One region of the Caballeronia sp. BCC1704 genome, then DNA from elsewhere that is predicted to be linked to it. Evidence: predicted binding sites of a transcription regulator. Region 1 holds the regulator's gene; each other region holds the start of a gene.
The links. The regulator LexA, encoded in region 1, represses DNA repair genes until DNA is damaged. The targets are predictions, from matches to a motif close to ACTGTATNNNNATACAGT.
Positions count from the first base shown of each region.

Region 1 (10,591 bases):
CGTCAAATCGGCCGGGGAGTGATCGACATGCAGATCGGCATCGTAGGGCTAGGGCGCATGGGCGGCAACATCGGCCGCCGCCTGATGCGCGACGGACACGAATGCGTCGTGTACGACCACAATCCGCAAGCCACCGACGCGCTCGCGAGCGAAGGCGCGACCGGCTCGAACGATCTCGGCGATCTCGTGGCGAAGCTCGCCGCGCCGCGCGTGATCTGGCTGATGCTGCCGGCCGGCAAGATCACCGAGGACACGCTTTCGGACCTGCACAGGATCCTGCAAGCGGACGATGTGGTGATCGACGGCGGCAACAGCTTCTACAAGGACGACATTCGACGCGCCGCGCAGTTCAGGGAGCAGGGCGTGCATTATGTCGATGTCGGCACGTCGGGCGGCATCTGGGGACTGGAGCGCGGCTACTGCATGATGATCGGCGGCGACGAGGCCGTCGTGAGCCGGCTCGATCCGATCTTCGCGACGCTCGCGCCGGGACGCGGCGACATTCCCGCGACGCCGGGCCGCGAAGGACGCGATCCGCGCGTCGAGAACGGCTACATGTATTGCGGGCCGGTCGGGTCGGGGCACTTCGTGAAGATGGTGCACAACGGCATCGAGTACGGGCTAATGCAGGCGTATGCGGAAGGCTTCCACATTCTGAAGCACAAGGAATCGACGGACCTTCCGGAGAACGAGCGCTATTCGCTCGACCTCGCGGATATCGCGGAAGTGTGGCGGCGCGGCAGCGTCGTGTCGTCGTGGCTGCTGGACCTGACGGCGGGCGCGCTCGCGAGCGACGGCGGGCTGGAACACTTCTCGACCATCGTGGCGGACAGCGGCGAAGGGCGCTGGACGATCGAGGCGGCCATCGAGGAAGCTGTGCCCGCGCAGGTGCTCTCGGCGGCGTTGTACACGCGCTTCCGGTCGCGCGACGCCGATCTGTTCCCCGAGCGCATGCTCTCCGCGATGCGCTTCGGCTTCGGCGGCCACAAGGAGTTTCCGGCGAAGTGACGCGCTGAGCGCTCGTTAGACGGCGATGGACCGCGACGGTCCATCGCCGTTTTTCATTTCATCATGCGACGGCGGAAAAGCCACGCGCAGACGAAGAACGGCAGCACGGCATAAGCGGCCAGCACGCCTGCGTGCAGCGCGAAACCGTCGAGCGGGCGGCCGAGCATCGCGGGGCGAATCAGTTCGACGGAGTGCACGAGCGGCAGCGCCTGCGTCACATGTTGCGCGAGCGCGGGCAGTTGCGCGACCGGAAAGAACACGCCGGAGAGCAGCAGCATCGGCGTGAGCGCGAGCGTCTGATAGAACATGAAGAAGTCGTAGCTCGGCGCGATGGCCGTGACGATCATCGCGGTGCTCGCGAACGCCAGCCCGGTCAACACGATAACGGGCAGCGCCAGCAGCATCGACGGAAAACTCGCGTAGCCGAGCGCGCCCGCGACCAGCATGATCGCGACGCCCGAGAGCACCGACTTGCTCGCGGCCCAGACCACTTCGCCGAGCACGATATCGCCGAGCGTGAGCGGCGTGTGCATGATCGCTTCCCACGTGCGCTGCACATGCATGCGGGAGAAGCCGGAGTACATCGCCTCGAAGCTCGCGGACATCATCACGCTGGAGGCCACCGTGCCCGCGGCGAGAAACGCAATATACGACACGCCCTCGACATGACCGACCATCAGCCCGAGACCGAGTCCGAGGCCGAACAGATAGATCATCGGGTCGGCGAGGTTGCCGATCATCGAGGCGACCGCGAGCTTTTTCCAGACGAGGTAATTGCGTCGCCAGACCGACATCCAATGTGTTGCATTCGCGGGCAGGGCGTTGGTGAGCGGCGCGGCGTCGCGCGGGTGCGTCTGGTTGGGGTTTTTGCTGGCGACGTGCGGTTGATCGAAGGTTTCCATCGCCATTAATCCACCATTTCACGCCCGGTCAGGCGTAAGAAAACATCTTCCAGATTCGCCGGACGATGCAGATAGCGCACGCCCTCGCGCCCCTTGACGCGCGCGTGAACGGCTTGCGGATCGTCGACGTAGCAAAAAAGCGTCTCGCCGCTCACTTCCATGCGCTCGACGAGCGGTTGCAGTTCGGCGGCCAGCGCCTGCGGGTCGGGGCCGTAGATCTCGATTACGTCCGAGCCGATCACCGACGCGATCAGGTCGCGCGGACGGCCTTCGGCAATCTTGCGGCCTTCTTCGATGACGCAGACGCGGTCGCACAGGCGCTCGGCTTCTTCCATGAAATGCGTCGTGAGCAGCATGGTCTTTCCGCGCGCCAGCAGCGAGCGCAGACGTTCCCAGATGAGATGGCGGGCCTGAGGATCGAGACCGGTGGTCGGTTCGTCCATGATCAGCACGTCGGGATCGTTGACGAGGGCGCGCGCCAAGGTCAGCCGCCGCTTCATGCCGCCGGACAATTCGCCGACGCGCGCATCTGCCTTGTTTTCGAGCCGCGCGAATTCGAGCAGCGACGGCACGAGCGCGTCCATGCGCGCGCCCGCAATGCCGAAGTAGCGGCCGAAGACGACGAGGTTCTCGCGTACGCTGAAGTCGGGATCGAGATTGTCGAACTGCGGCACGACGCCGACGCGTTCGCGGGCGAAACGCGCGCGCGACGGCACCGGTTCGCCGACGAGACGAATGTTTCCGTGATCGGGCGACGTCATGCCGAGCAGCATCCTGAGCGTCGTCGTCTTGCCCGCGCCGTTCGGCCCGAGCAGGCCGAAGCATTCGCCGGGACGCACGTCGAACGAGAGGCCGTCGACGACGTTTTTCGCGCCGTAGCTTTTTATGACTTCGCTGAATTCGATGGCGGGCGCGACGGCCGCTTCGGGGGCGTGCTCGCGCGTGGTGCGCTGTGTCATGCGTTTTGTGCCGGGGAAAGTTCAGCGAGCTAGTGTAATCGAATGCACCGGGGCGGCGCTTGCGCGGGCAGAAGCGGTGCGCCTGGCGAGTCGTGCGTGCATGCCGAAAGCCGCGAAGCCTTGTGCGACGGGCTTCGTCGCAATCTGGCACGCGGCCAGCTTGTCATGAGTCCAACGTGGCGCGGATTCGGCGCGCTATTGCGTGAAGTTAGCGTTTTCCATCGTTGCCACGTCCGGCGCGGCACAGGATCATGAAGTTACGCCGCAGTCAATCCGCGATGCGGCAGGGAGGCATCATGACAAGCTATAGAAAGATTCTGCTGTGCTACGACGGCTCCAGAGAGGGCCGCAAAGCGCTGCGCCAGGGCGCGAACCTCGCGCTCGACCTCAACGCGGAGACGCACGTGCTCGCGGTGGTGGACATGCGGTCGAGCATCGCGCAGAGCGCCGGATTGCTGACCGATATGGCCTGCGGGCGCTTCGAAGACGCGGCGCGCGATATCTTGCAGGAAGGCGTCGAGTGGCTGCGCGAACGTGGCCTGTCGGCGCAGGGGCATTTCGCGTTCGGCCATCCGATCGACGAAATCGCGGCGCTGGCCGACAGCCTCAAGGTCGATCTCGTCGTCGTCGGGCACCGCTGCCGGAGCGGACTCGCTCGTTGGTGGATGGGCGCGGGCAACACGCCTTTGCTGGATCGCGTGTCGTGTAGCATTCTCGTTGCCGTCTGTCAGGCAGGCGAATCAGCGGAAGCGGAAGATGCCGCTGCGTATGCCGCGAAGCCTGCAAAGGCCGAAGCGGGCGCGTGAGCGTGGATGGCTGGTGATCGCACGTCAGCCGTTGAGATCGACGGCGACGAGCTTCCATGACACCAGGCCGCTGCGGTGAAAGATGGCGGAATAGCGGGCGTCGCCTGCGCCGTGCTGGTACGTCACGACGAACGTGTTGATGCCGCGATAGCCGGCCGTCGTCTGCGGCGGTTGCGGAGCCGGATTGGATGGGCTCACGGACGCCGACGCATTTGCATCGGCTTTGCCGGCTGAGGGAGGACGTTCGCCGGGATTGCCGCGCGGCGGTATGCCGTTCAAGATGGCGGCGACTCCGTCCGGCGTCGCGTATGAATCCACGAGCGGGCCGACCAGCGCCGCGCCGATCATCGCGCCGATGATCGCGAGCGGGTTGCCGCTCTTCTGCACATCGATGCGCCGCGTGAGCAGCGCGGCGATCTGATCCTTCAAGCTCGCGCGCAACGCGGGGAAATCGACGTATTGGTTGACCGTTTGGGCGTCTCGCGCGTCGGCGGCGCGCTTGACGCGGTCCAGCACGATATACGGCGACGCGTAGACGAAGCCGAGCGCCGCGACGAGCAATAGGGCGGCGAGCGTGGCGACAATGAAACGAGCGGTGCGGGACATGCGACAGTCAAGCCTCTAGCGAAGGTCAATGCCGGATTGACCACGCCGCCGCACGACAGATTCCCCAACTCGCCGCCACTTCACGCCACCGTTCCGCCCGTCAGACCGGCGCGCTCTTCGTCGATGCAGCGGTCGATCATGCGCGACACTTCGCTGATCTTGCCGACGAGGATCAGCCGCGACTCGCTTCGGTACACGCGCACGGGAGTACTTCGCGGCGGCTCCGCGTGGACCGTCTGCGTCAGCGACACGCGCGCAAACGCTGGCTGACGAGACGGCAGCGCGGGCATGGAATCGAAGAGATCCGGTGCAGCTTCAGCTCGCGAAGGCGCCGCGGCGCCGCAAGGAATCAACGCACGCAGATGACGCAGACGGCCGAACTGGCGAAAGGGCAGCAAACGGGCAAAACGTTCCATCATGACTCTCCAGACGATAGGACGCACCGCGGCATGCCGCGAGCGGCTGCCGTCCGTGCTTGATGTACTCGAAACGCGCCGCGTCGTGCGTGGCGTGAAGAGGCGGGCAGCGATGCTTGAACGGGCGCTGCCGCCGCTGACTAGAACTCGCCCGAGCGGATCAGGCCCACTGCAATGCCTTCCAGCGCGAAGTCTCCGCTGCCCGACCGCACGAAAATGTTCTCGTAGTCCGGGTTCTCCGCGATGAGCTCGACGCCGTCGGGGCGGCGCTTCCAACGCTTGACCGTGACGTCGTCGCCGAGCCGCGCAACGACGATTTGTCCGTCCTTCGCCTCGGTGCGCTTCTGAACGGCGAGCAGGTCGCCGTCCAGAATGCCGGCGTCGCGCATCGACAAGCCGCGCACCTTCAGCAGGTAGTCCGGCTTGCTGGAAAAGAGCGCGGGGTCGCACGCGTAGTGCTGCGAAATATGCTCCTGCGCGAGGATAGGACTGCCCGCCGCCACCCGGCCTACGAGCGGCAACGAGAGCTGCATGATGCTCGCGTGCGGCAAGGTGAACTGGTGCGGAACGTCTTCCGAACGGCCAGCGTCCCCGATCAGCCGGATGCCGCGCGACGAACCCGCCGCCAGTTCGATGACGCCCTTGCGCGCCAGTGCCCGCAGATGCTCTTCCGCAGAGTTAGCGGAGCTGAAGCCAAGCTCAGCGGCAATCTCCGCGCGGGTCGGCGGAAAGCCGGTGCGCTCGATTGCACGCTGGAGCAGTTCGAAGACCTGCTGCTGACGCGCGGTAAGTTTTGAGGTTCTGGTCACTGGCTCGGGCCTCTCGTGCACTGTATGGATCAACAGATGACTGTATTTTTATACAGTATTCGGCGCTTTTCAAGCATTACTTTAAGTTCGGCTCGAAACCGCAACACGCTCCGACGTTCGGCCACGCACAAACGCCGGGGACCCGCTTTAGCAGCTTTGGATATAAAAGACTGAAAAACGATTATTTCTGTTCATATAGGCCCGCCGATAGACTGATTCCGTCAATTGGATAAGACGGAGAACGGGGAATGCAAAGCACGAAAGCGGGATTGGGGACCAGGGCACGCAAAGCGCTGACCGCGCTGGCGCTGACGGCGGCGGGCATCGGCGCGATGGTCGCGGCGAGCACGCAAGCCCACGCGCAGACGTCGTTTCTAAATGTGTCGTACGACCCGACGCGCGAGCTATATCAGGACTTCAATCAGGCATTCGCCAAGAAGTGGAAAGCCGAAACAGGCGAGACCGTCACGTTCAAGCAATCGCACGGCGGCTCAGGCGGACAGGCGCGCGCGGTCATCGACGGCCTGCAGGCGGACGTCGTCACGCTCGCGCTCGCCTACGACATCGACGCGCTCGCGGGCAAGGGACTCGTCGCCGCGGACTGGCAGAAGCGGCTGCCGGATAACGCCTCGCCGTACACGTCGACGATCGTGTTCCTCGTGCGCAAGGGCAACTCGAAGCACATCAAGGACTGGGACGACCTCACTAAGCCCGGCGTCTCCATCGTCACGCCGAACCCGAAAACGTCGGGCGGGGCGCGCTGGAACTATCTCGCCGCCTGGGCCTACGCGCAGCACAAGCCGGGCGGCAACGAGCAAACCGCGAAGGACTTCGTCGCGAAGCTGTACAAGAACGCGGGCGTGCTGGACTCCGGCGCGCGCGGCGCGACGACGAGCTTCGTGCAGCGCGGCCAGGGCGACGTGCTGATCGCGTGGGAGAACGAGGCATTTCTGTCGCTGAAGGAGTTCGGTCCGAAGAAGTTCGAGATCGTGGTGCCTTCGGTGAGCATTCTGGCCGAGCCGCCGGTCGCGGTGGTGGACAAGGTCGTCGACAAGCACGGCACGCGCAAGCTCGCCGAGGCGTATCTGAAGTATCTGTATAGCGACGAAGGCCAGCAGATCGCGGCGCGCAACTTCTATCGTCCGCGCTCGGACAAGGTGCCGGCCGACCTCACGAAGCAGTTCCCGAAGATCAAGCTCTACACCATCGACGACACCTTCGGCGGCTGGACCAAGGCGCAGAAGACGCATTTCGCTGATGGCGGCGTGTTCGACTCCATCTATCAGCCGCAGTAAGCGCAAAACGTAAGCAAACCGAAGCGGCGCGCCATGACGCCGCCGGTCACACAAGCATTCGATGACACGCGCTCCCCGGCGCACTGGAACAGGACGAAAGCAAGGATGACGACTTTCACTTTGCGCAAGCCGAGCGCGCTACCGGGCTTCGGCCTGACGCTCGGCATCACGCTCGCGTATCTGAGCCTCGTGGTGTTGATACCGCTCGCCGCCACGTTCGCGAAGACGGCGACGCTCGACTGGGCGCAGTTCGTCCGCGCGGTGACATCGCCGCGCGTGCTGGCGTCGTATCGGCTGACCTTCGGCGCGGCGCTCGGCGGAGCGCTCATCAACGCGGTGTTCGGCTTTCTCGTCGCGTGGGTGCTCGTGCGCTACACGTTTCCGATGAAGCGCATCGTGGATGCCATCGTCGATTTGCCGTTCGCGCTGCCGACTTCCGTCGCGGGCATCTCGCTCGCGGCCGTGTATGCGGGCAACGGCTGGATCGGGCAGTATCTCGCGCCGCTCGGCGTCAAGGTCGCGTTCACGCCGCTCGGCGTGCTGGTCGCGCTGACGTTCATCGGCTTGCCGTTTGTCGTGCGTACCGTGCAGCCGGTGCTGGAGGACTTCGAGCGCGAGCAGGAAGAAGCCGCCGCGTGCCTCGGCGCGACGCGCTGGCTGACGTTTCGCCGCGTCGTCTTGCCGTCGCTTTTCCCGGCGCTGCTGACGGGCTTCGCGCTGGCGTTCGCGCGCGCGCTCGGCGAATACGGCTCGGTGATTTTCATCGCTGGCAACGTGCCGATGAAGTCGGAAATCACGTCGCTTCTCATCATCACGAAGCTCGAACAATACGACTATGCGGGCGCCACCGCGCTCGCCGTCGTCATGTTGTGCGTGTCGTTCCTGATGCTTCTCCTCATCAACACGCTGCAATGGTTCCTGCAACGGCGCACGAGCCGCACGGGCGCGATCCCTGCGCACGCCGCGCATGCCGGGTCCGCTCAAGGGAGCCACGCATGAGCACGCCCGATACCAAAGCCATCGCGATGAACACCGCTGCGCCGCGCGATGCCCGCACGCTCGATCCCGTCACCGAATCGCGCGCGGTGCGCTGGCTGCTCACGGGCATCGCGCTGCTGTTCCTCGCGCTCTTTCTCGTGGTGCCGCTCGTCGCCGTGTTCGCGCAAGCGTTCGCGAAGGGCATCGACTATTACTTCGAGTCGCTCAAAGACCCGGACGCGTGGTCCGCCATCAAGCTCACGTTGACGACGGCGGCGATTGCGGTGCCGCTCAACGTCGTGTTCGGCCTCGCGGCATCGTGGGCGATCGCGAAGTTCGACTTTCGCGGCAAGGCGCTCTTGACCACGCTCATCGACTTGCCGTTCTCGGTTTCGCCCGTCATTTCCGGCCTGATCTACGTGCTGATGTTCGGCGCGCAGGGCTGGTTCGGTCCGTGGCTCGCGGCGCACGACGTGCAGATCATCTTCGCGGTGCCGGGCATCGTGCTCGCGACGATCTTCGTGACCTTTCCGTTCGTCGCGCGCGAACTGATTCCGCTGATGCAGGCGCAAGGCAACGACGAGGAAGAAGCCGCGCATGTGCTGGGCGCTTCGGGCTGGCAGATTTTTCGCCGCGTGACGCTGCCGAACGTGAAGTGGGGCCTGCTGTATGGCGTGATTCTCTGCAATGCACGCGCGATGGGCGAGTTCGGCGCGGTTTCGGTGGTATCGGGCCACATTCGCGGACAGACGGACACCATGCCGCTGCACGTCGAGATCCTCTATAACGAATACAACTTCTCGGCCGCATTCGCCGTCGCCTCGCTGCTCGCGTTGCTTGCGCTCGTGACGCTCGGACTCAAGCTCGTCGCGGAACGCCGCATGTCGCAATCGCTCGCCGATGCAGGCGCCAAGAACTAAGGCAAAGGACACATCATGAGCATCATCGTTCGCAATCTGCAAAAGCGCTTCGGCGATTTCACCGCGCTCGACAACGTCACGCTCGACTTTCCCGCAGGCGAGCTCGTCGCGCTACTCGGGCCGTCGGGATGCGGCAAGACCACGCTGCTGCGCGTGATCGCAGGCCTCGAATATGCCGATGCCGGTCAGGTCGTGCTTAACGGCGAAGACGTCGCGCAGGTGGGCGCGCGCGACCGGCAAGTGGGCTTCGTCTTCCAGCATTACGCGCTCTTCCGGCACATGACGGTATTCGAAAACGTGGCGTTCGGTCTGCGCGTGAAGCCGCGCCGCGAGCGTCCGTCGGAAGCCGTGATCCGCGAGAAAGTGCACGAATTGCTGAAGCTCGTGCAACTGGACTGGCTCGCGCAGCGGTTTCCTTCGGAGCTCTCGGGCGGGCAGCGGCAACGCATCGCGCTTGCTCGCGCGCTCGCTGTCGAACCGAAAGTGCTGCTGCTCGACGAGCCGTTCGGCGCGCTGGATGCGAAGGTGCGCAAGGAGCTGCGAAGCTGGCTGCGCCGCCTGCACGACGATCTGCATATCTCCACGCTCTTCGTCACGCACGATCAGGAAGAGGCGCTCGAAGTGGCGGATCGCATCGTCGTGATGAATCATGGCCGCGTGGAGCAGGTCGGCAGCCCGCAGGATGTGTACGATCATCCGCAGACATCGTTCGTGTATGAGTTTCTAGGCGCGGCGAATCGCCTTCAGGGTCATGTCGATGCGGGCGGCTTCGTCGCGGATGGCGCGGCGCAAGCCATCGCCGCGCAAGCGCACTTCAGCGGACGCGCGCTCGCTTACGTCCGGCCGCACGACCTCGCGCTGTACCGCGCCGACGATGCCGCGGGTCTCGCGCATCGCGACGGTATCGTGGTCGGCGTGCGGCGCGTGGTGACGCTCGGCGGCTCGGTGCGTGTTGAACTCGAAGGCGACGCGGGCGGCGTGCTCGAAGCGGAACTGGATCGGGAAGCGTGGCGCGCGCTGAAGCTCGATATCGGCGATGGCGTGCGCGCCGTGCCGCGCGCGCTGCGCGTCTTTCCGGCGCAGTGAGACATCCATAAAACGGCAGCAAGACAAGAGAGGCGAACCATGAACTTCCAGCAACTGCGCTTCGTGCGCGAGGCCGTGCGTCAGAACATGAATCTGACGGAAGTCGCGAACGTGCTGTACACGTCGCAGTCGGGCGTGTCCAAGCAGATCAAGGATCTCGAAGACGAACTGGGCGTCGATATCTTCATCCGGCGCGGCAAGCGGCTCACGGGGCTGACCGAGCCGGGCAAGCAGGTGCATCAGCTGATCGAACGCATGTTGCTCGATGCGGAGAACCTGCGGCGCGTGGCGCGCCAGTTTGCGGATCAGGACAACGGGCATCTCGTGGTCGCCACGACGCACACGCAGGCCCGCTACGCGCTGCCTAAAGTGATCCGTCAGTTCACCGAAGTATTTCCGAAAGTGCATCTGGCGCTGCGGCAGGGCAGTCCGCAACAGATCGCGCAGATGATCGTGAACGGCGAGGCGGATATCGGCATCTCGACCGAGGCACTGGACCGCTATCCGGACATCGTCACCTTTCCGTGCTATTCGTGGCATCACACAGTTGTGGTGCCGAAGGATCATCCGCTCGTCGGGCGGAAAGACATCACGCTGGAGCAGATCGCGGAATATCCGATCGTCACTTACGATCAGGATTTCACGGGGCGTTCGCACGTCGATCAGGCGTTCGCGAGCGCGGGCGCGATGCCCGACATCGTGCTCACCGCCATCGACGCGGACGTGATCAAGACCTATGTGGAACTGGGCATGGGCATCGGCATTGTCGCGGCGATGGCTTATGACGCCAAGCGCGACACCGAACT
Region 1 covers NZ_CADFFT010000001.1:1,696,545-1,707,135, forward strand. The annotation lists gene tkt (transketolase) at 1-22, shown strand, start outside; gene gnd (phosphogluconate dehydrogenase (NAD(+)-dependent, decarboxylating)) at 7-1,008, shown strand; gene HWX53_RS07955 (ABC transporter permease) at 1,062-1,910, opposite strand; gene nodI (nodulation factor ABC transporter ATP-binding protein NodI) at 1,916-2,869, opposite strand; gene HWX53_RS07965 (universal stress protein) at 3,166-3,675, shown strand; gene HWX53_RS07970 (DUF2939 domain-containing protein) at 3,700-4,281, opposite strand; gene HWX53_RS07975 (hypothetical protein) at 4,362-4,697, opposite strand; gene lexA (transcriptional repressor LexA) at 4,838-5,506, opposite strand; gene HWX53_RS07985 (sulfate ABC transporter substrate-binding protein) at 5,755-6,801, shown strand; gene cysT (sulfate ABC transporter permease subunit CysT) at 6,907-7,800, shown strand; gene cysW (sulfate ABC transporter permease subunit CysW) at 7,797-8,699, shown strand; gene HWX53_RS08000 (sulfate ABC transporter ATP-binding protein) at 8,715-9,785, shown strand; gene HWX53_RS08005 (CysB family HTH-type transcriptional regulator) at 9,825-10,591, shown strand, end outside.

Region 2 (10,591 bases), on a different contig from region 1:
TGCTGCGCACTGGCGACGAGACGAGCCCCGGCGAAGTGTTGAGCTGGCAGTCGGTGATGCTCGCGCAGTTGCCGCAGAAGGCGGCTTCGTATGGACAGCATGTGCTGTCGATCATCACGTCGACCGAAGCGGACATTCTCGGCGAAGTGCGCAGCCAGTACGAGCGCAACGGCATCACGCTGAAGGGCCTGTTCGATAGCGGCGCGCAAGCGGCGCAAGAAACGACGGAATCGACGAGCCTCGTCGTGACCAATCTCACGGAAACGACGAGCGAAGCAGCGGCGAACACGTCGGGCGTAATCCTCGATGCAAGCGGCGAGATCGCAAACGAAGCGGCCAGCGAGTCCGCCGACGAAACGAAGCAACTGGTTCTGCCCGCGGAAGAAGCGCAGAGCGCGCCGGGGAAGCCGCCGCGTTCGTCGTCGCGTCGTCAAGGCTAACCACCCGAGGCGGTCTTACTCGGCCGCCTTCTTCTTCGCACGCGGCTCCTTCAATACGACCCATGCGGGCGCATGGTCGCTCGCGTGCGGCTCGCCGCGCACCCACGTGTCGACGCCTGCATCCTGAAGCCGGGGCGCAAGATCCTTGCTGAGCAAGATGTGATCGATGCGCAGCCCCGAGTTCGTCTGCCAGTGCTGGCGGAAGTAATCCCAGAAGGTATAGATGCGCTCATCGGGATGCTTCTTGCGCAGCGCATCCGTCCAGCCCTGCGCGAGCAGCTTCGCGAAAGCCGCGCGGCTTTCCGGCTGAAGCAAGGCATCCTTGAGCCATGAGCGCGTGTTGTAGATGTCTTCGTCGGTCGGCACGACGTTATAGTCGCCCGCCAGTACCACCGGATGCCCGCTTTCGAAAAGCGTCTTGGCGTGCGCGTTGAAGCGCTCCATCCATGCGAGCTTGTAGTCGAACTTCGGGCCCGGCTGCGGGTTGCCGTTGGGAAGATAAAGACAGCCGATCAGGATGCCATGCACCGCCGCTTCGATATAACGGCTGTGCGTGTCGTCTTCGTTGCCGGGCAGGCCGCGACGGCTCAGAACCGGCTCGGCGTCCCTCGCCAGTATCGCCACGCCGTTCCACGATGCCTGTCCGTGCCACACCGCGCCATAACCGGCAGCCTGTATGGCGGAAATGGGGAACTGCGCGTCGGTCGCCTTGAGTTCCTGCAAGCAGACGACATCCGGCGCTTCGCGTTCGAGCCAAGCGAGCAAGGCATCGAGACGCGAGCGTATGCCGTTGATGTTGAAGGTCGCGATTTTCATCCAGCGGTCTCCATCGGTCATGGCGTCATATCGCCGTCGATCGTACACGCATCGCACGATGCGTGCCGCCACGGTTGACCTTGGAGGATTGGAAGAAAATCAAGTCGATTCGGGCATTCGCAAGTTCTTCTCGATGCCCGAGTCTTCAGTGTGTGCCGCGCCGCATTCAGCCCATTGCAATCTACGACTGAACGCCCCAGCGCCGCACGGTCACGCGTTCGATGGTATCGAAGACGAGATGTTCGACCGCCAACCCGATCACGATGACCGCTGCCAGCCCGGCGAACACGCGGTCCGTATAGAGTTCGTTGCGGTTCTGGAAGATGTACCAGCCCAGTCCGCCCCTGCCCGAACTCGCGCCGAACACGAGTTCCGCTGCGATCAAGGTGCGCCACGCGAACGCCCAGCCCACTCGCAAGCCGGCGAGAATGGACGGCAACGCGGCGGGCACGAGAATCAGCACGACGTGCCGCAGGCCCGTAAGCCCGTAATTGCGGCCGGTCATTCGCAAGGTCGACGGAACGGCCTGGAATCCCGCGTACGTGTTGAGCGCGAGCGGCCACAGCACCGAGTGCACGAGCACGAAAAGAAGACTGCCGGTGCCGAGCCCGAACCACAACAACGCGAGCGGCAGCAACGCAATGGAGGGCAAGGGATTGAACATGGCGGTGAGCATCGAAAGAATGTCACGGCCGATGCGGGTCGATACCGCCAACGATGTCAACACGAACGCGAGCGCCGCGCCGAGCAGATAACCGCGCAGCAGCACGGACAGGGAGATCGCGGTCTTGGCGATCAACTCACCGGAAACAATGCCCTGCGCAAACGCAACGCACGTCGCGCTGAAGGTCGGCAAGAGCAGGTCGTTATCGACCACGCGCGCGACGCATTCCCATAACGCCATGAGCACGAGCGCGATCAGCAACTTACGCAGCCACGCGCGGTCGAAAAGACGCGTCGAAAGCGGCAAGGTCGCGTCGCGCTGCGTCACATCGGCTGCGGGCGAAAGTGTCGACGGATGCCGTTCAAACTCGGGCCGCACCGGCGGTTCGATCAAATGCGGCGTGCTCATTGCGCGATCTCCTCTTCGAACAACAGACGATGGATACGCGCGACGCTCTGTTGAAAGTCGCCTCGGCCCACGCTCTCCTGCGAATACTGATGACTGTTCAATTCGGCGCGCACGCGGCCAGGATGCGGTGTCAACAGCAGAATCCGGTTACCGACGATCAGCGCCTCTTCAATGGAGTGCGTCACGAACAACAACGTGAAGCGTTCATCGCTCCACAGCCGCAGCAGTTCTTCCTGCATGCGGCGGCGCGTGAGCGCATCGAGCGCGGCGAACGGCTCGTCCATGAGAAGCACGCGCGGTTGCATCGCAAGCGCTCGCGCAATCGCGACACGCTGCTTCATTCCGCCGGACAGCGTATGCGGATAAGCGTCGGCCACATGCGCAAGGCCGACCTTGTCGAGATAGTGAAGCGCCCGTTCACGGGCTTCTGCGCGGCCCAGCTTGCGCGCGACACGCAACGGAAAAGCCACGTTTTGCAGGACCGTCTTCCAGGGCGGAAGCTGGTCGAACTCCTGGAACACGACAATGCGGTCCACGCCCGGTCCGCGCACGCGCTCGCCGTCGATTTCGATGCTGCCCGCCACCGGCTGAATGAACCCGGCCACTGCCTTCAGCAAGGTGGACTTGCCGCAACCCGACGGTCCCAGCAGCACGAAGCGGTCGGCGCCATAGACGTCGAAACTCACGTCATGCGTCGCGCGCACGAGACGCTCCGGGGTGCGGTATTCCAGCGAGACATTACGCGCGCTCAACAGCTTGGTGGTCGATAGAACGGCCTTGTTGCTCTCGACCGGATACAGCACATGAGGATTGGCAGCCATGATCGCAGTGCAAAAACGCAAACCATCAAGATACCGGCGCGCGTTTCGGAGCCTAACCAATGAATGCGCATATTCAATGCACGATCGCGGATAAGGCGCTCGCTCGAATCGATCAACTTCCGTCGCGCGTGGCGGGGTCGCTAAAGAAGTAGTCTTGCCACGACTTCGGTTCATTCTTGATGACGCCCACGCGATGCATGAACTGCGCGAGCGCGAAGGTGTTCTGTGGCGCGATCTTGAACTGCACCGAAGGGTCCGTGATGATCTTGACGAGCAAGGCGCGGTCAATCTTGGCCTGATTCACGCGCAGATAGATGTCCGCTGCTTCGTTCGGATGCTGCGTCACGAAGCGCGCGGCATCGGCTAAACCATCGACGAAGGCGCGATACGTCTTGGGATTCGCGTTGCGGAACTTCTCGGTCGCATAGAGCACCGTCGCGGAACTGGGTCCGCCGAGGACGTCGTAGGAACTGAGAACGATGTGCGCCTTCGGGTTGCCCGCCAACTCCTGCTGCTGAAACGGCGGGTTGCCGAAATGCGCGTTTATTTCCGTGCCGCCCGCGATGATCGCGGCGGCTGCATCCGGGTGCGGCACCGCTTGCGTCAGCTTGTCGAGGCGATCGAACTCTTTGTCGCCCCACTGCTTCGCGGCGGCATATTGCAGAATGCGCGACTGCACCGACACGCCCACGGCAGGCAACGCAATACGGTCCTTGTCCGTGAAATCGGCGATGGTCTTCACGCGCGGATCATTCGATACGAGGTAATAAGGCAGATTGCCGAGCGAAGCGACGCCCTTTACGTTCTGGCGCCCGTGCGTGCGGTCCCAGATGGTCAAGAGCGGACCGACGCCTGCCGCTGCAATATCCACGGACCCGGACAGCAGCGCGTCGTTGATGCTCGCGCCGCCGGAGAGCTTCGCCCAATCCACCTTGATATCGATGCCCTGCTTCTTGCCTTCCTGCTCGATAAACTTCTGGTCGCGCGCCACGTTCAGGAGCAAATAGACGACGCCATATTGCTCCGCAATGCGCAGCGTGCCTTCCGCGAAGGCGCTGCAAGTGCCACCGAGCGAAAGCGCCAACGCGCAGACAAAGGCGCGCAACGCGCCCTTCCCTTTTCGAGAATGCATCGAAAAACCCCGTGTTTGTAGGACTATTTGTGGTTCGGCTCAGAAAGGCGCATCGCCTTCGATGGTGGTCCGATACAGCTTGCGGCGCTGATCGTCCGGCGTGCCCGCGGCCAGATGCATGACCGAGCGGTTGTCCCAGAACACCATGTCATGGTCGCGCCAAACATGCCGATAGACGAATTCGGGTCGCACGCTGTGCGCGAAGATCTCGTCGAGCAATGCGCGGCTTTCATCTTCCGGCATATCGACGATGCGCGTGGTGAAGTGCTCGCTCACGAAGAGCGCCTGACGACCCGTCTCCGGATGCGTGCGCACGATGGGATGCACGACCGGCTTCACCTGCGCGATCTGCTCGGGTGTGAGATTCGGACGCCACGGACTACGCCTTTGCAGCTCCGCATATTTCGCGAGATAGGTGTGCTCCGCGAAGCGCCCCTCGACCGCGTTCTTCAGATGCGCGGGCAACGTCTCCCACGCGAGATGCTGATTCGCAAACAGCGTGTCGCCGCCTGTCGATGGGAGCTCTTGCGCATGAAGCATCGAGCCGAGGCTCGGCTTCTCTTTGTATGAGAGATCCGAATGCCAGAAGTGGCCGGCGTCGCCGAGTCCAATAGGCTTGCCGTTCTCGATGATGTTCGACACCACGAGCACTTCGGGATAGCCGGCCAGTCCGAACTGGTGCAAGACGTGAATCTGCAATGGACCGAACCGCTTGCTGAAGGCGACCTGCTGCGCGGGCGTGATGCGCTGTTCGCGGAACACGAGCACGTGATAGTCGAGGTGAGCGCGATGAATGCGCGCGAAATCCTCAGCGGACAAGGGCTGCGACAGGTCGAGCCCGATGACCTCTGCGCCCAGCGGGCCGTCGAACGGACGAATGACGATATGTTGCTCGACGGCCTCGGCAGCGTCGTGAGTCGGCGAAAGAATGGTCACGGTGTAGTGAAAAGCGGCGGACAGACGAATAATCTACGCCCGGCGCGCTCGCGCGGCAACGAACGATGCGCGATTTGATTATCTGGCGTGATGCTAAGACCGGGAGAGGTCAGTCTTCGATCGCATCGAAAGGCAATTCGACCTGTACCGGCGCGACGGAAACGCCGGCTTCGTCAGCGGACTCCAGCGCGCTCACGCGCACGCCGAGCAGTCGCAGTCTTTTGTCGAGCACGATTCGTTTGAGGCACTCGGTCGCTGCGCGACGAATTTCGGATGCGTCGGCCGTGGCGACCGAAATCGTCAAGTCGCGCGTGACGGTGCGAAAGTCGTCGAAACGCAGCTTGATGCCGACGGTGCGCCCCACGTAACCTTTGCGCGCGAGATCGTCCGCCACGCGCTTGCAAAGGCCCGTGAATTCCGCCGAAAGCGTGGCGCGGTCGTGCTTAGGATGCAGGTCGCGCTCGAACGTGGTCTCGCGGCTCATGGACTTGGGCGTGGAACTCACGACGACAGGCCGCTCGTCCTGCCCTTGCGCGATGCGCGCGAGCCATGCCGCATAAGTCGGACCGAAGTGCGATTGCAGAAGGCCGAGGTCGGCGGCCGCGATATCGCCCACGGTCACGATGCCGAGCGCGGCGAGCTTGTCATTTGCCTTGGGCCCGATGCCGTTCACCTTGCGCGCGGCCAGCGGCCAGATGCGCGTGGGCAGGTCGTTCATCGTAAGAATGGTGAGACCGTCGGGCTTGTCCAGTTCCGAGCCGATCTTCGCGAGCAGCTTGTTCGGCGCGATGCAAATGGAACACGTAAGGCCGGTCGCTTCGCGCACCGCGTCTTTCATGCGCTGACCAATGTCCGCGGAATCGCCGGGCATGTCGGTGACGTCGATATAAATCTCGTCGATGCCGCGGTTCTCGATCTGCGTGGTGAATCCGGCAATCGCCGCTTTGAAGAGGCGCGAGTAATGCCGGTAAGACTCGAAATCCGTCGGAAGAAGAATGGCGTCGGGCGCGAGCTGGGCCGCTTTCATCATGCCCATTGCGGAGAAGACGCCGAACTTGCGGGCTTCGTACGTGGAGGTCGTCACCACGCCGCGGCCCGCGTAGTCGCGCAATCGCTTGAAACGGCGCGTGCCGTCCGCCAGCGTCTCGGGCGCGGCATTTCGGCCGCCACCGACCACCACCGGCTCGCCGCGCAGTTCCGGATAGCGCAGCAGCTCGACCGACGCGAAAAACGCATCCATGTCGAGGTGCGCGATACGGCGCGGCGGCGTCTCTGAGGCGAACGAGGAAGGCAGTGAGGCGTCCATCGACGGCGAAAGGCGAGCGCAAAAGCAAGAGCAAGAGCAAGAGCAAGAGCGCTTAGGGCCGAAGTCGAAAATGGCTTACTGTACATTCATACAGTGATTTTCGCCAGCGGCCTCTCAGTGACGCTTCAGCGGCTACTCTGCCGCGCGCTTTTCCGCAAGGGCGCGGCGGCAGTCGTCGAAGACCTGCCGGACCACATCCGACTGATAGTTGAGGTCTTCGCTGTCGAGAATCTCCTCGACGGCATCGCGCGCCCAGTCGGCCTCGAGTATCGCGCAATGACGCGCGGCCAGATCGCGCGCGATGGCGGCAAGTTTCGCGACCGTCAGCCAGTCCGCGAGCCGTTCATGCCTGTCGAGCCACTTGTGCGCGGCCTGCACGTGGAAAGCCGCCGCCGGCCAGTCTCCGTTCAGGTAGAACGCGCCCAGACTGCCGCATGTCAGCCAGCAGAGCAATTCGACGCGGTCCCGGGCACTCAGGGTACGAGGCACATCGTTCATGGCGGCGCTCACGAAGGACGTTTCGACGAGAGGTACGTCAGCGAATACGCTGCGTTCCGTATGAATTCCGTATGAAACAAGATAGCACGGGATGGTGCGGCGCGGCAGTGGCTTGCAAGAAAGGCATCGTGTGCTGACGAACGCATGAATCGCGGCTAAGAATTCCCTGCCTCGCGACGAAGGAGCATGTCAAAGGCGGTAAGTTAGACCGCGCCAGCAGTGCGTGGCGCGCCGGGATACCATGACGAGTCGAACCGCGCGTGCCCGCCGCGGATCGCGTCCTCTTTCATCAGATCCCGACCGCATGCCCCAACACAAGCAGACCGTCCGTCCCCTCGTCATTGCCGCAGTGATGGCCTCGATGGCCATGGTGGCGATCGAAGCCACCATCGTTTCGACTGCCATGCCGCAGATCGCCACGCAGCTCGGCGGCCTCAATCTGTATAGCTGGGTCTTCTCGTCGTTCCTGCTGACGCAGACCGCGCTTACCGTCGTATTCGGCAAGCTCGCGGATCTTTACGGCCGCAAGCCCGCGATACTCGCCGGCATTGCCATCTTTCTCGTCGGGTCGATACTCGCGGGCTTCGCGTGGTCGATGCCCGCCATGATCGTCTTCCGCCTGATACAAGGCGTCGGCGCCGGGGCCATTCTGCCGGTTGCGCTGACGGTGGTCGGCGACCTTTACCCGGCACGGGAACGCGGTAAGGTGCAGGGCTACCTCGCCAGCGTATGGGCCGTGTCTGCCGTGCTCGGGCCGATGGTCGGCGGCTTGCTCATCCGGCATCTTTCGTGGAGCTGGATTTTCTGGATCAACCTGCCGATCGGCGCGCTCGCCGCGCTGCTATTCGTGCTCTTTCTGCACGAGGAGAAGCGCCACGAACGTCCGGCAATCGACCTTGCAGGCGCGTTCCTCTTCACGGCCGCCGTCGCTTCGCTGATGATGGCGCTCACCGATGTCAGCACCGCAAGCAGCGCGCGCGTCGGCGTGGAAGTCGCGATATGCATCGTGGCGAGCGTGCTCTTCGTCATGCAGGAAAAGCGCGCCGCCGATCCGATGATCTCGTTCGGCTTATGGGCGCATCGCCCGATCGCGGCGGGCAACGCCGCGACGCTGCTCGCGGGCATGGCGTTGATGGGCCTGACCACGTTCCTGCCGATGTACGTGCAGGGCGTCATGCATCGCTCGCCGGTCGAAGCGGGCCTCACGCTCACGATGATGATGATCGGCTGGCCCAGCGGCGCCACCTTCACGTCACGCACCTTCAGCCGGATCGGGTTGCGCCGCTTACTGATCGGTGGGACCGTGTTCATTCCGCTCGGCGCGATTCCGTTCGTGCTTCTCACGCCGCAGTCGAGTCCGGTGTGGGCCGGCGTCGGCTCCGCGGTGATGGGCTTCGGCATGGGCATACTGAGCGTGTCGTGCCTGATCCTGATCCAAGAAATCGTCAAGCTGTCCGAGCGCGGGAGCGCTACTGCATCGAACCTCTTTGCCCGCAATCTCGGGAACACGCTCGGCGCGGCGGTGTTCGGCGCCGTGCAGAACTATGGACTGGGTCATGCGAGCGGCGTGCCGGCCGTTAGCGCGGATCAGTTGAAGCGCCTGTTATCGGCCGTGCCGGGCAACTTCGCAAGCAACGCGGAGATTCGCTTCGCGTTGCACCATGCGCTGCATCTGACCTTCACATCGATGTTCGTGATCGCGCTGGGCGCGGTCATTTCGATGCTGTTCATGCCCGCGGTAGACATCGGTCGGGCGCGTCCGACGGTGCAGACGCTCGGCGCGAACGATGCACCGGAACGCGTCGGCATCGACGCCTGATTTGGCGTCGATGCCTTGCACACTGGGTCTCAATCTTGCGCCTGAATGAGCGGGCTGTCCTGCTTGTCTTTGGACACGCTCGCATCTCCGCTTTGGCTTCCCGGCGCAGCGGAATCGTCGGCCGCGATGGTCTGCGTGTTCATGCCTTGTTGCGACGTGGGCGCGCCGGCATCCGGCTTGTAATGCGGCGCAGGACCATAGCCGCTTGCGAGCGCGTAAGGCGCGGCAAGCGAGGCCGCGACGAGAACAATGCCGGTGACTTTGCTGATCATGGTCGTACTCCTGAAGGTTTCAAATGTCCACTTCATCGGCCAATGCACTGCCCTGCCAGCATGCGACCTTCCGAAATGTGCACGCAGTCTACGTGCGTGACTCGACCGTGAAATCCCCCCAGAAGCGCGGATACGAATGGCGGAAGCGCCCTGAATGAAGCGCTTCGCGCACTGGCATCAGACGTTGTCTTCCACCGCTATCGCCACGGCGCCCGCATTGATCGTCAAACGCGTGCGCTTTTGCAAGGGGTTCTGCGGCGCGGTGCCGTCCGCGTTCAGCCCCTTCACCTTGTTGTAGATCGCGACGAACTGCGTGGGCGTGACTGTCGCCGATGCATAGCCGATTGCGTCGTGGTCCGCGTACAGCATGTCCGGATTATTCTGCCTGATGAACGCATCCAGTGCCGACGATGAAGTGATGAGCGATGCCAGCGGCATCCCTGCGACATAGTTCGTCGCATCCTGAAAGAAGGGGCGGCTGCTGACGCCCGCCGCCATGAGATCGACGAGCACGGGCGTGCCCGTCGCCGGATCGGGCACATCGCGCACGATGCCGGCCTGGAACGCATGAAGATCGCCCGTGATGGCGATGAGATTCGTGATGCCTTGCGCCTTCACGAACGACGTGAGATCGGCCTTGTGCGATGGATACCCGTCCCATGCGTCGCAATCCATCACGAAAACGAGGTTGTCGGGCGCAGGGGCGATCGAGCGCAGGTCGAGCCACAGGCGATTCATCATCACCTCGTTGCCCCATACCTTCCAGATCGAGGTCGAGGCTTTCAGCGTGTCCTTCCACCATTGCGTCTGCACCGGGCCGAGCATGGACGGAATGCGCCCAAGACGCTGCGTATCCGCCGCCTCGAACTGCGCGAGCACCTGTTGCGGCACCGCGTACCGCGAGCCGACAAGATCGTTGCCGTTCACCGGATCATGTCCCAGCTTCTGCGCGACAGCCGCTTCGCTGACCACATGATCGTCGCGATAGAGCCGCTCGTCGGTCATGACGAGGTGAATCAGCGAGCCGAAGTGAAAGTCCCGGTAAATGCGGATGTTGTCGTAGCTGGCGTTGTTGAGGTCGAACGACACGTCGCCCCAATCCACCGGCAAATATTCCGCCCACGCCTGATTCGCATTGCGGCGTCGCGCTGTCTGCTGCACGTTCGCATTGGTGTACGTCTGGTGGTCTTGCCAGCAATCGTCCGAGAACTCGTGATCGTCCCAGATGGCGATCACGGGAAAGCGCGCATGAACGGTCTGCAAGCGCGCGTCGCCGCGATACGTGCGATACAGCGTGCGGTAATCGGCGAGCGTGTTCGCATAGACGCCGCCGCCTGACATCGCGACGCCATCGGGCAAGGTGATCTGTGAATGCGCCGGCTCGGCGGCGTTCTTTTCGTTCGGACTACCGACGGTCTCGTAGATATAGTCGCCCAGATGCACGACGAAATCGAGGTCGGTTTCCGCGGCGAGCAGCGT
Region 2 covers NZ_CADFFT010000002.1:10,890-21,480, forward strand. The annotation lists gene HWX53_RS09840 (phasin family protein) at 1-440, shown strand, start outside; gene HWX53_RS09845 (exodeoxyribonuclease III) at 456-1,256, opposite strand; gene HWX53_RS09850 (ABC transporter permease) at 1,438-2,328, opposite strand; gene HWX53_RS09855 (ABC transporter ATP-binding protein) at 2,325-3,149, opposite strand; gene HWX53_RS09860 (ABC transporter substrate-binding protein) at 3,262-4,281, opposite strand; gene HWX53_RS09865 (TauD/TfdA family dioxygenase) at 4,321-5,211, opposite strand; gene dinB (DNA polymerase IV) at 5,327-6,523, opposite strand; gene HWX53_RS09875 (hypothetical protein) at 6,656-7,021, opposite strand; gene HWX53_RS09880 (MDR family MFS transporter) at 7,263-8,840, shown strand; gene HWX53_RS09885 (hypothetical protein) at 8,870-9,112, opposite strand; gene HWX53_RS09890 (alkaline phosphatase D family protein) at 9,290-10,591, opposite strand, start outside.
Region 2: dinB (DNA polymerase IV) is a predicted target of LexA. The motif match lies at 6,601-6,618, and genes of this name have one in related genera.

Region 3 (10,591 bases), on a different contig from region 1:
CCTTATCCTCCGCGAATCAGGAGGACGATCTTGAACGCACCATCCGGCAACGCCTGGCGGGAACTCACCGCCGGCGCTCGCGACACCATTCCGATGATGATCGGCGCCGCGCCCTTCGGCGTGATCTTCGGCACGCTCGTCACGGCTAGTCCGCTCACGCTCTGGCACGGCCAGCTGATGTCGCTCGCGGTCTTCGCGGGCTCGGCGCAGTTCATCGCGGCCGGCATGATCGCGGGACACGCGAGCTTCGCCGTCATCTGGGCGACGACCTTCGTCGTCAATCTGCGCCATGTGCTCTATTCGGCGACGCTCGCGCCCTACGTCGCGCATCTGCCCGCGCGCTGGCGCTGGGCGCTGGCCGGCCTCTTGACCGACGAAGTGTTCGCCGTCGCCTACGCGCACTATCGAGCGCGCGCGCCGGGCGAAACAGGGCCGCACTACTTTCTCGGCTCCGGTCTCGCGATGTATGCGAACTGGCAAGCGTGGACGCTCATCGGGCTCTTCTTCGGCGCAGCGTTTCCGGGGCTCAAGTCGCTCGGGCTCGATTTCGCGATGGTCGCCACGTTCATCGCGATCATCGTTCCGCAACTCGTGGCGCTGCGCTTCATCGCGGCGGCGCTGGCCTCGGGCGTGCTGTCGTTCGCGTGGCAAGGCTGGCCGTACAAGCTCGGGCTGCTCGCGGCCGTGCTCGCCGGCGTCGCCGTGGGCTTGCTGCTGACGCTCATCGAACAGAAACCGCGCATGAAAGACGCCAAGGAGCGCGCGCAATGAACTACGTCATCCTGATTGTCGGCATGGCGCTCGTCACGTATCTGATCCGGGCCGCGGTGTTCGTGCTCGGCGAGCGGCTGTCGTTTGCGCCGGTCGTGCGCACGGCGCTCGGCTTCGTGCCGGTGACGGTGCTCACCGCGATCATCGTGCCGATGACGGTCTCGCCGCACGGCAACGGCGCCGAGCTGACGTGGCGCAATCCGCAACTGATCGCGGCGTTGGCGGCGATCGCCGTCTGCGCGCTGACACGCCGCGCGCTGCTAACGATCGCGGTATCGCTCGGCGTGTTCTTCGTCTGGCAGCTCGTCGTGCTGCGCTGAACACCGAAGCGAGGCGCCTTTCTAGAGCCCTCAAGTTTCCGGCCGCTCCGCCGTTATCTGAAACGAACGGACTCCGCCCGCGCGGCAGGCCGACAGCATTTCCCGCCATCGGGCCAGCCGAGCGCGGAACCGGAAACCGACATGCGTCAAATCACTCTTTCGTTGCGCGATGAAACGATCGCGTCGCTGAATCGCGACTTCGAGGCGTTCCTGCGTCTGTCGCTCAAGCTCGACCCGCAGTTCGTCACGCCGTCGTTCGAGGACTTTTTGCGCGCGAAGCTGCTCGACAACGACACGCCGCTCACCGAGCAGGCCGTGCAGCGCATGCTCACGCACGGCCAGTATGCGTGGGCCAAGCGCGCGCTCGACAAGGAGTTCCCGGATGTCGTCGAAATTCTGATCCGGCAGGCGGCCGAGCATGGCTTCGCGTTCGCGATCCGCTCCGACTGGAGCGCCGAGGATCTGGTGAAAGCGTCGCGCGAATGGGCGACGGCCATCGTCACCGAAGCCAAGGGCGACGCCTCGCAGGTGGACGTGCTCGCCTCGCAGATCAAGTCGGCGGCGGTGGATATCCGCGAAGTCGAGCAGAAGATGCAGACGCCCGCCTGGCGGCTCGCCGATTCGCTGCGCCAGCGCGTCTTCGATGCGAAGATCGCGGTGGAAACGAACGTCGGCTCCACCGCGCGCGAAAAGCTCGGCGAACTGCGCGCGCTGCTGCGGCTGGGCATCTTCTACGGATCGATCCAGAAACAGGAAGCGCAGCAACTGCTGGAATATCTGCGCTCGATGCGGCCGGAGCTTTTCGTCGACGAACCCTACGACGGCTTCACGCGCTTCGCGGCGTGGCTGCGCAGCATTTTCGGCAGCGCGCCGCGCGTGCCGCGCGCCTCACGCGCCCCGCGCTGAACGAGCGCGGCCCTACTCCCACATTCCCTTCAGCCGCGCGGCGATATCGATCTTCGCTTTCGCCGCCGCGGCCAGGCCCGCCGCCGTCGGCGCAGCCGCGACCGGCACCGGCGGCCATGCGCCGGCCTCGAAGTGCTGCATCAGATGCGGCGGAATGAAGCGCGTGCGCTGCGCCCACACGTGGCGATCGCCGAGATTCGTCTGGTTGTGCACGTAGAAACGCTGCGGCGTGACGATGTGCAGATCTTCTTTCGCCCGCGTCATCGCGACATACAGCAGGCGGCGCTCTTCGTCGATTTCCTCGTCGCTGCCCGTGCCCATATCGGACGGAATGCAGCCGTCCACGCCGTTCAGCACGAACACGTTGCGCCACTCCTGCCCCTTCGCCGAGTGGATGGTCGAGAGAATCAGATAGTCCTCGTCGATGAGCGGCACGCCGGACTCGTCGCTCGTCGCGTCGGGCGGATCGAGCGTGAGTTCGGTGAGGAAACGCTCGCGCGTCGGGTACGTGGACGCGATGCTTTCCATCTGCAATACGTCGCCGATGCGGATAGCCGCGTCTTCGTGATTGCGTTCGAGGTGCGGCTCGTACCAGCGGCGGATCATCTCGAATTCGGCGGGCCACGGCGATTCGCGGCCGCACAGCTTGCCCATGAGCGCGACGAAGCGCGGCCAGTCTTCGCTCGCCCGCGCGGGCGCTCCGAACGCGGCGATCGCGGTCGGCGCGCGCTCGGCCTGCGCGACGCTATCGAGTAAGCGCCCCGCAATCGCCGGCCCGATGCCCGGCAGCAGTTGCGCGACGCGAAAGCCCGCGACGCGATCGCGCGGATTCTCGGCCCAGCGCAGCACCGCGAGCACGTCTTTCACGTGCACGGAGTCCAGAAACTTGAGGCCGCCGAACTTCACGAACGGAATGTTGCGCCGCGTGAGCTCGATTTCGAGCGTCGCGCTGTGATGCGCCGCGCGAAAGAGCACCGCCTGCGACTTGAGCTTCATGCCGGCCTCGCGCGCCTCCAGCACCTTTTCGACGACATAACGCGCCTGATCCGCCTCGTCGGCGACCGAAACGACGCGCGGCCTTTGCGCCGATGCCTTGTCGGTCCACAGATCCTTCGTGTACCGCTCAGTGGCAAGCCCGATCACCGCGTTCGACGCTTCGAGAATCGGCTGCGTCGAGCGATAGTTGCGGTCGAGCGTGACGGTCGCGGCGGGCGGGTCGAAGTGCTGCGGGAAGTCGAGGATATTGCGCACCGTCGCGCCGCGAAACGAATAGATGGACTGCGCGTCGTCGCCCACGACGGTGAGGCCGCGTCCGTCCGGTTTCATCGCGAGCAGGATGGTGGCTTGCAGGCGGTTGGTGTCCTGATATTCGTCGACGAGCACGTGATCGAAGCGGCTCGACAAGTCCGCCGCGATGCTCGGCTCGGCGGCGAGGTGCGACCAGTAGAGCAGCAGGTCGTCGTAGTCGAGGACGCTTTGCGCCTGCTTCGCGCTCACGTACGCGGCGAAGAGGCGCTTCAGGTCCGCTTCCCACTCGCGGCACCACGGATACGCCTGGTCCAGCACGGTGGCGAGCGACGCGCCCGTGTTGACGACGCGCGAGTAGATGGCGAAGCACGTCGATTTGGCGGGAAACCGCTTCTCTTTCGACGAGAGCCCGAGCTCGTGGCGCACGAGGTTCATCAGGTCGGCGGAGTCTTCACGGTCGTTGATGGTGAACGACGGCGCGAGGCCGACGAGATCGGCGTAATCGCGAAGCAGCCGCGCGCCGATGCCGTGAAACGTGCCGGACCACGTGAGCCCCTGCGCGATAGCGCTCTTGCTGCCGAGCGCGTTCGTCGCGATGCGCGTCACGCGCCGCGTCATTTCGAGCGCCGCGCGGCGCGAAAAGGTCAGCAGCAGAATCCGATGCGGATCCGCGCCCTTCACCAGCAGATGCGCGACGCGATGCGCGAGCGTGTTGGTCTTGCCCGAGCCCGCGCCCGCGATGACGAGCAACGGACCGCCGCAGCGCCCCGGCGCGTCGACACCGAATTCGACCGCCCGGCGCTGCGCATCGTTGAGCTTGGCAAGATAAGCGGCGACGTTCTCAGAGGAGGCGTCGGCGGTGGCGGTGTCGTCCGGAAGGGTCAGCACAGAGAAATGCGGGCGTCGAAAGAAGTGACGCACACTGTATATCCATACAACCCGCGCACGCAAGTCTTTGCCGCGGCACGTGTTTCCTTCGACGGGCCGCGGCTCTACAAGACGCGCTTAATCGGCCTTCTTGGCATCCTTCAGATTGGCTTTTGCGGCGGCTTCATTCGCCTCCGATTGCGCTTCGGTCTTCTTCTTGTCCGCCTTCGCCTGCGCGACGGCGGATTCCTTGTCCGCTTCGGCCTGCTTCTTCGCGGCCTTCTTGTCGGCGTGGGTCGGCGCGTCGCTCGTCGATTGCGCGAAAGCCGGTGCCGCGCTCACGCTCGTCAGTGCGCCCGCGATGAGCGCAGCCAGCAATGTATGGGTGCGTCGATTCATGGCGTCCTCCGTGTGGTCGTTAGTGTGGTCGTTGTGTTCCCGCCGCGAAGCGAGAGTCAGCCAGGCTTCGCGGCGTCCTGCGCGATCAGTGCTGCTCGCCTTCATCCTTCGGCGTGCGGTCGGTCGCGGCGTTCAGGTCGTCCTTCGCGGCGGCCTTGTCGGCCTTGCGATTGATCTTCGCGTTGCGGACTTCCTCCTTGTACTGCTGCTTGGCCTGCTTGTCGGCAGCCTTCATCTCCGCCTTCGACGCCTTCTTGGACGCGCGATATTCCGCGTTGGCCTGCGCGTCGGCGTTGCGCTTCTGCACGAGCGGATCGGTCGGTGCCGGGGCGACCACGTTTTGCGGCGGCGGCGACACTTGCTGCTGAGCCTGCATCGGCGCCTGACCGGGAGCGGAGTCGGCCGGCTGGGCGGTTTGCGCCTGCGCGCCGGTGGCAGCCATCGCGGCGAAAGCGGCGCCGATCATCAGAATTCGAGCCTTAGTCATGAGCTTGTCCTCTCTGGGTGTGTCCGCCAAACGCGTTCGACAACTCGGAACGCGATGACGCGACTTGTCGTTTAGAAGATGACCGAAGCTGCATCGATCAAACCTACAGACCGGCCGGACGACGCGCGAGTTTCCCGAAACGAGTCATTGTTACCGGCGGTTTCACTTCGCTACATCTGCTTAATCCGGCGAAACGAACGGTCGATCGTGTACGAGCACGCGCTATGCCCGGAAGATGCTCCGCGCTGGTTTATCATCCAAGTCTTCTTGCATTCCGAACGCCCGCCATGCCGCAGCTTCAATTCACCCTCACGGGCGATTACGTCGAACTCCACAACCTGCTCAAGCTGATGGGACTCGCCGACAGCGGCGGCTCGGCGAAGGCGCGCGTCGCGATGGGCGATGTCACCGTCGACGGCAAAGTGGAACTGCGCAAGACGTGCAAGATCCGCGCGGGTCAGGTCGTGATGCTCGACGGCCAGAAGATCCGAGTGCGCGCGCCCGACTGATGCCGCTTGCGCCCATGCGCCCGCCGCTTGCGAAAAGACGACCATAACGGGGCGCGTCATCGACATGCCGCGCGCGAGGCAATAAGCTAGTCGTCTTTCGTTCAGGTTTCAGCGCACGACACGGACGCGTCCACGCGCCCTTGCGCTCCTTTCTCTCGATCATGCAATCGCACACCAGCCGCGCGACCCGCGCGCATTCGGGACACGTCAGTCTGTCTCGCCATGCCGTCGATACCGCGCGCCTCGCCGCGCCGCTCGCCATCGCGCAACTGTCGCAAATGGCGATGGGCGTGACGGACACGATTCTGCTCGGCTCGCTCGGTCCCGACGCGCTCGCCGCGGGCGGTCTGGGCGCCAACATGTTCTTCGTCGTGGTGACCCTGCTGCAAGGCGTACTGACGTCGGTGAGCGTGGCCGTCGCCCATGCGCGCGGCGCGGATGCGGAACACCGCGTGCCCGGCATCTACTGGACGGGGCTCGTGTTGTCCGTGCTGCTCGCCGTGCCGGCGTTCGTGCTGCTGTCGTATGCGGAGCCGATTCTGCTCGCGTTCCACGAACCCGCGACGCTCGCGCACAACGTCGGCGAATACTGCGCGGTGCTGCGCTGGGGCACGCCGGGCAGCCTGATCGGCATCGGCATGATGCGCGCGTTTCTGCCGGCCATCGGCGCGGCGAAGCGCTTGCTGTGGGTGTCCATCGGCGGCGTGTTCGTCAACGGCTTTCTGAACTACGGGCTGATCCACGGCGCGTACGGCCTGCCGCGCGAAGGCTTTCTCGGCTCGGCGGCGGCCACCGCGATCACCGTCTGGCTGACGGCCTTCGCGCTCGTCGCGCTGCTGCATCTGCGCCCGCGCTACCGCCATTTCGTCGCCGCCGCGCGGCCGCATCTGCCGCTCATGGGCGAACTCTTCGGCATCGGCTGGCCGGTCGCGATCACGTACGGCGTCGAATCGACGCTCTTTCTCGCGACCGGCATGATGGTCGGCCTGCTCGGCGAAGCGCCGCTCGCCGCGCACCAGATCGCGCTCAACGTGGCGTCGGCGGCATTCATGGTGCCGCTCGCGATCGGACAGGCCGCGAACGTGCGCGTCGGCTACTGGGCTGGCGCGGGCGTGCCGGTCGCGGCGCGTCACGCGGGCTTCGTCGCGCTGGCGCTCGGCGTCGGCTTCATGATGTGCTCGGGGCTCGTGCTCATTACCGCGCCGCGCGCGATCGTCGGCCTGTATCTGCATCTCGATGATCCCGCCAATGCGCGAACCGTCGCGCTTGCCGCATCGCTATTGAGCGTCGCGGCCGTGTTCCAGATCGTCGACGGCATGCAGACGGTCGGGTCGGGCTGCCTGCGCGGCCTGAAAGACACGCGCGTGCCGATGCTCGCCGCCGCGTTCGGCTACTGGGGCGTCGGCTTTCCGACGGGCTATGTGCTCGCGTTTCACTTCGAACTGGGCGCCAAAGGCTTGTGGTGGGGACTCGCTGCGGGACTGGCGAGCGTCGCTGTATTGATGACGCTGCGCTTTCATCGCATCAGCAGGCGGCTGGTGGAAACGGGCGTCGCGCGCGCCGGCGATCGCGTCGATGCTGCTTCCAAAAGCGTCGCCTGATGAGTTCGACGCGCCATGCATATGCAAAGCAAGAATGCTTGGTTGGTGCTCGTGGCGCGCGTTGTTAGGATGAACCCGTCTCCTCCTTGAGACTTATCCAGTAACAGGGGTTATAGCCCGCTCTGCCGAGCGGGCTTTTTTTCGCCTGCCGATTTCCGCGCATCGTGCGTTTGCTCGCCTGGCCCGCACGCCAGTTCCCCTAGAATGATTTCGAGATGCCGCATCGGCGAGAACGCTTCTTGCTGTGTGGCGAAGCTGCTTGCCTTAAGCGGTCGCACGGAAGCAGCCGAATCGAGATAAACAAAAAAGAGGAAGCGAAGTGTCGGAAATCCGGGGAATTCGCCAAGCCGAAAGCGAAGTCGCGCGCGCTCCAATCGCGACGAATACAACTAAATGGACGAGCCGCACGCGCCGCATGGCGGCCATGGCGGTCATCACCGCGCTCTGCGCCGGATGCGCGACGCGCCCGCCCGCCACCGCGTTCGATCGTCCGGTGACGCACGCGCTGTCCGCGACCGAGCCGACGCCGCTCCAAACAGCGCTCGCGCCGCTCGAAAAGCAGCATCCGGACGAATCCGCCGTGCGCCTGCTGCCGACCGGCTCCGATGCGCTTCAGGCGCGCGTCGCGCTCGCTCGCGCCGCGACGAAGACGCTCGACATGCAGTACTACATCGCCGAAGAGGACAACACCGGCAAGCTGCTGCTGGGCGCGGCGCTTTATGCCGCGGATCGCGGCGTGCGCGTGCGGATGCTGGTCGACGACCTGAACTTCAAGGACATCGACCGCATCATGGCGGCGCTAAACTCGCACGAGAACATCGAGATTCGCGTGTTCAACCCGTACGGCAGCGCGCAACGCAGCTTCGCCGAGCGCACGCAGAACTTTTTCACGAATCTGAACCACTTCACGCGCCGCATGCACAACAAGGCGATGATCGCGGATAACCAGATCGCGATCGTCGGCGGGCGCAATCTCGGCGACGAATACTTCAACGCCAGCCCGACGCTGCAATTCCGCGACCTCGACATGTTCACGGCCGGCCCGGTCGTGCACAAGGTTTCCGCGAGCTTCGACGATTACTGGAACAGCACGCTCTCCTACCCGCTGCGCGTGCTGAACAAGCAGAAGTTCGATCCGTCCGAACTCGACAAGACGCGCGAGGATCTTCGCAACCACTGGCGCGAGCAAGCCGACCCGCTGAACGCCAAGCCGCTCAACGCGACGCCGCTCGCCCAGCAGATATCGCGCGGCGAGATGAGCCTCGTCTGGGCGCCGACCGAGTTCGAAGCGGATTCGCCCGCGAAAATCGAGCATCCGAGCGACGACTACCAAAGCCCGCCGATGACGCGGCTCGCCGAGCTGATGAAGAACGCGCAGAACGAGTTCCTCATTCTGTCGCCGTACTTCGTGCCGCACGACGTGGGCGTGAAGGCGCTCGCCGACCTGACGCGCCGCCACGTGCGCGTCGCGGTGCTGACCAACTCGCTCGCCGCCACCGATGCCGTCGCGGTTCAGGCGGGCTATGCGCCGTATCGCGTGCCGCTTCTGCAAAACGGCGTCGAACTGTACGAATTCAAGCCGCTTCAGCCCGAGGGCGAAAGCCGCCCGCCGCCCGGCCTCTTCGGTTCCTCGTCGCGCGCGAGTCTCCATGCCAAGGCGTATGTGATCGATCGGAGTATCCTCGTGATCGGATCGATGAATCTCGATCCCCGCTCGGCGCGGCTCAACACCGAACTGGCGCTCGTGATTCACAGCAAGCCCGTCGCGGAGCAGGTCGCGGCGCTGTTCGACAGGGGCATCTCGCCGAAAGCGAGCTGGCGCGTGGAACTGGCGAGCGCGGCGGTGATGGCGGAGCTGCGCCGCACCGGCTCGCCGCAGTCCGGTCTCGTGTGGACCAGCCAGGAAGACATCGGCACGGTGACCTATAACTTCGATCCCGACGCCGGCTTTTACCGTAACGCGATGACGGGCGTCTTCAAGCTGCTGCCCGTCGACGAACAGCTTTGACCACTTCAAAGGAACATCAGGCCATGACACAGAACGCACAGGGCGATGTACGTATGGAGAAGGACACGTTCGGCGAGATCGCCGTGCCCAACGGCAAGCTCTGGGGCGCGCAAACACAGCGGTCGTTGCAGAACTTCAAGATATCGACGGAAAAGCAGTCGCCCGAACTCATCACCGCGCTCGCGATCATCAAGCGCGCCGCCGCCGAGGTGAATCAGGACCTGAAGGTGCTCGACGCAAAGAAGGCGCAGGCGATCATGCAGGCGGCCGACGAGATCATCGACGGCAAGCATCCGGACGAATTTCCGCTCGCCGTGTGGCAGACCGGTTCCGGCACGCAGACGAACATGAATCTGAACGAGGTGATCGCCAATCGCGCGAGCGAGCTGCTCGGCGGGCCGCGCGGCGAAGAGCGCCTCGTGCATCCGAACGATGACGTGAACCGCGGCCAGTCGTCCAACGACGTGTTCCCGACCGCGATGCACGTCGCCGCCGCGTATGCGATCGTCAAGCATCTGGTGCCGTCGCTCAAGACGCTGCGCGAGACGCTCGACCAGAAGGCGAAGCAGTTCGCGGATATCGTGAAGATCGGCCGCACGCACTTGCAGGACGCGACGCCGCTCACGCTCGGTCAGGAGTTTTCCGGCTATGTGGCGCAACTCGACCAGGGCATCCGCCACGTCGAAGCGACGCTGCCGCATCTCTATCAACTCGCGCAGGGCGGCACGGCGGTCGGCACGGGGCTGAACGCGCATCCGGAGTTCGCGGTGAAAGTGGCGCAGGCCATCGGCAAGCTGACCGGCCTGCCGTTCGAAACCGCGCCCAACAAGTTCGAGGTGATGGCCGCCGCCGACGCGCTCGTCGCCGCGCACGGCGCGTTGAAAACCGTCGCGGCGAGCATGATGAAGATCGCCAACGACATTCGCTGGCTCGCGAGCGGCCCGCGCTGCGGCCTGGGCGAACTATCGATTCCGGAGAACGAGCCGGGCAGTTCCATCATGCCGGGCAAGGTGAACCCGACGCAGTCCGAAGCCGTGACCATGCTCTGCTGTCAGGTGTTCGGCAACGACGTGGCGGTGAACTTCGGCGGCGCGAGCGGCAATTTCGAGCTAAACGTGTTCCGGCCGATGATCGCGCATAACGTGCTGCAGTCCATCCGCCTGCTCGCGGACGGCGCGCAGAGCTTCAACGACAACTGCGCGGTGGGCATCGAGGCGAATCAGGAGCGCATCGACAGCCTGCTTAACGAATCGCTGATGCTGGTGACGGCGCTCAATCCGCACATCGGCTATGACAAGGCCGCCCAGATCGCCAAGAAGGCGCATAAGGAAGGCACCACGCTCAAGGCCGCCGCGCTCGCGCTCGGGCACGTGACCGAGCAGCAGTTCGACGAATGGGTGAAGCCGCACGAGATGGTCGGCAGGAAGTAGGCGGTCTCGGGCGGTCTCAGGCGCTCTCGGCCGGCAAGGGCGAGT
Region 3 covers NZ_CADFFT010000004.1:286,096-296,686, forward strand. The annotation lists gene HWX53_RS21090 (AzlC family ABC transporter permease) at 94-771, shown strand; gene HWX53_RS21095 (AzlD domain-containing protein) at 768-1,091, shown strand; gene HWX53_RS21100 (DUF4088 family protein) at 1,233-1,997, shown strand; gene HWX53_RS21105 (ATP-dependent helicase) at 2,010-4,133, opposite strand; gene HWX53_RS21110 (hypothetical protein) at 4,251-4,511, opposite strand; gene HWX53_RS21115 (hypothetical protein) at 4,597-4,998, opposite strand; gene HWX53_RS21120 (RNA-binding S4 domain-containing protein) at 5,286-5,507, shown strand; gene HWX53_RS21125 (MATE family efflux transporter) at 5,669-7,108, shown strand; gene HWX53_RS21130 (phospholipase D family protein) at 7,524-9,116, shown strand; gene fumC (class II fumarate hydratase) at 9,140-10,546, shown strand.
Region 3: HWX53_RS21105 (ATP-dependent helicase) is a predicted target of LexA. The motif match lies at 4,167-4,184, and genes of this name have one in related genera.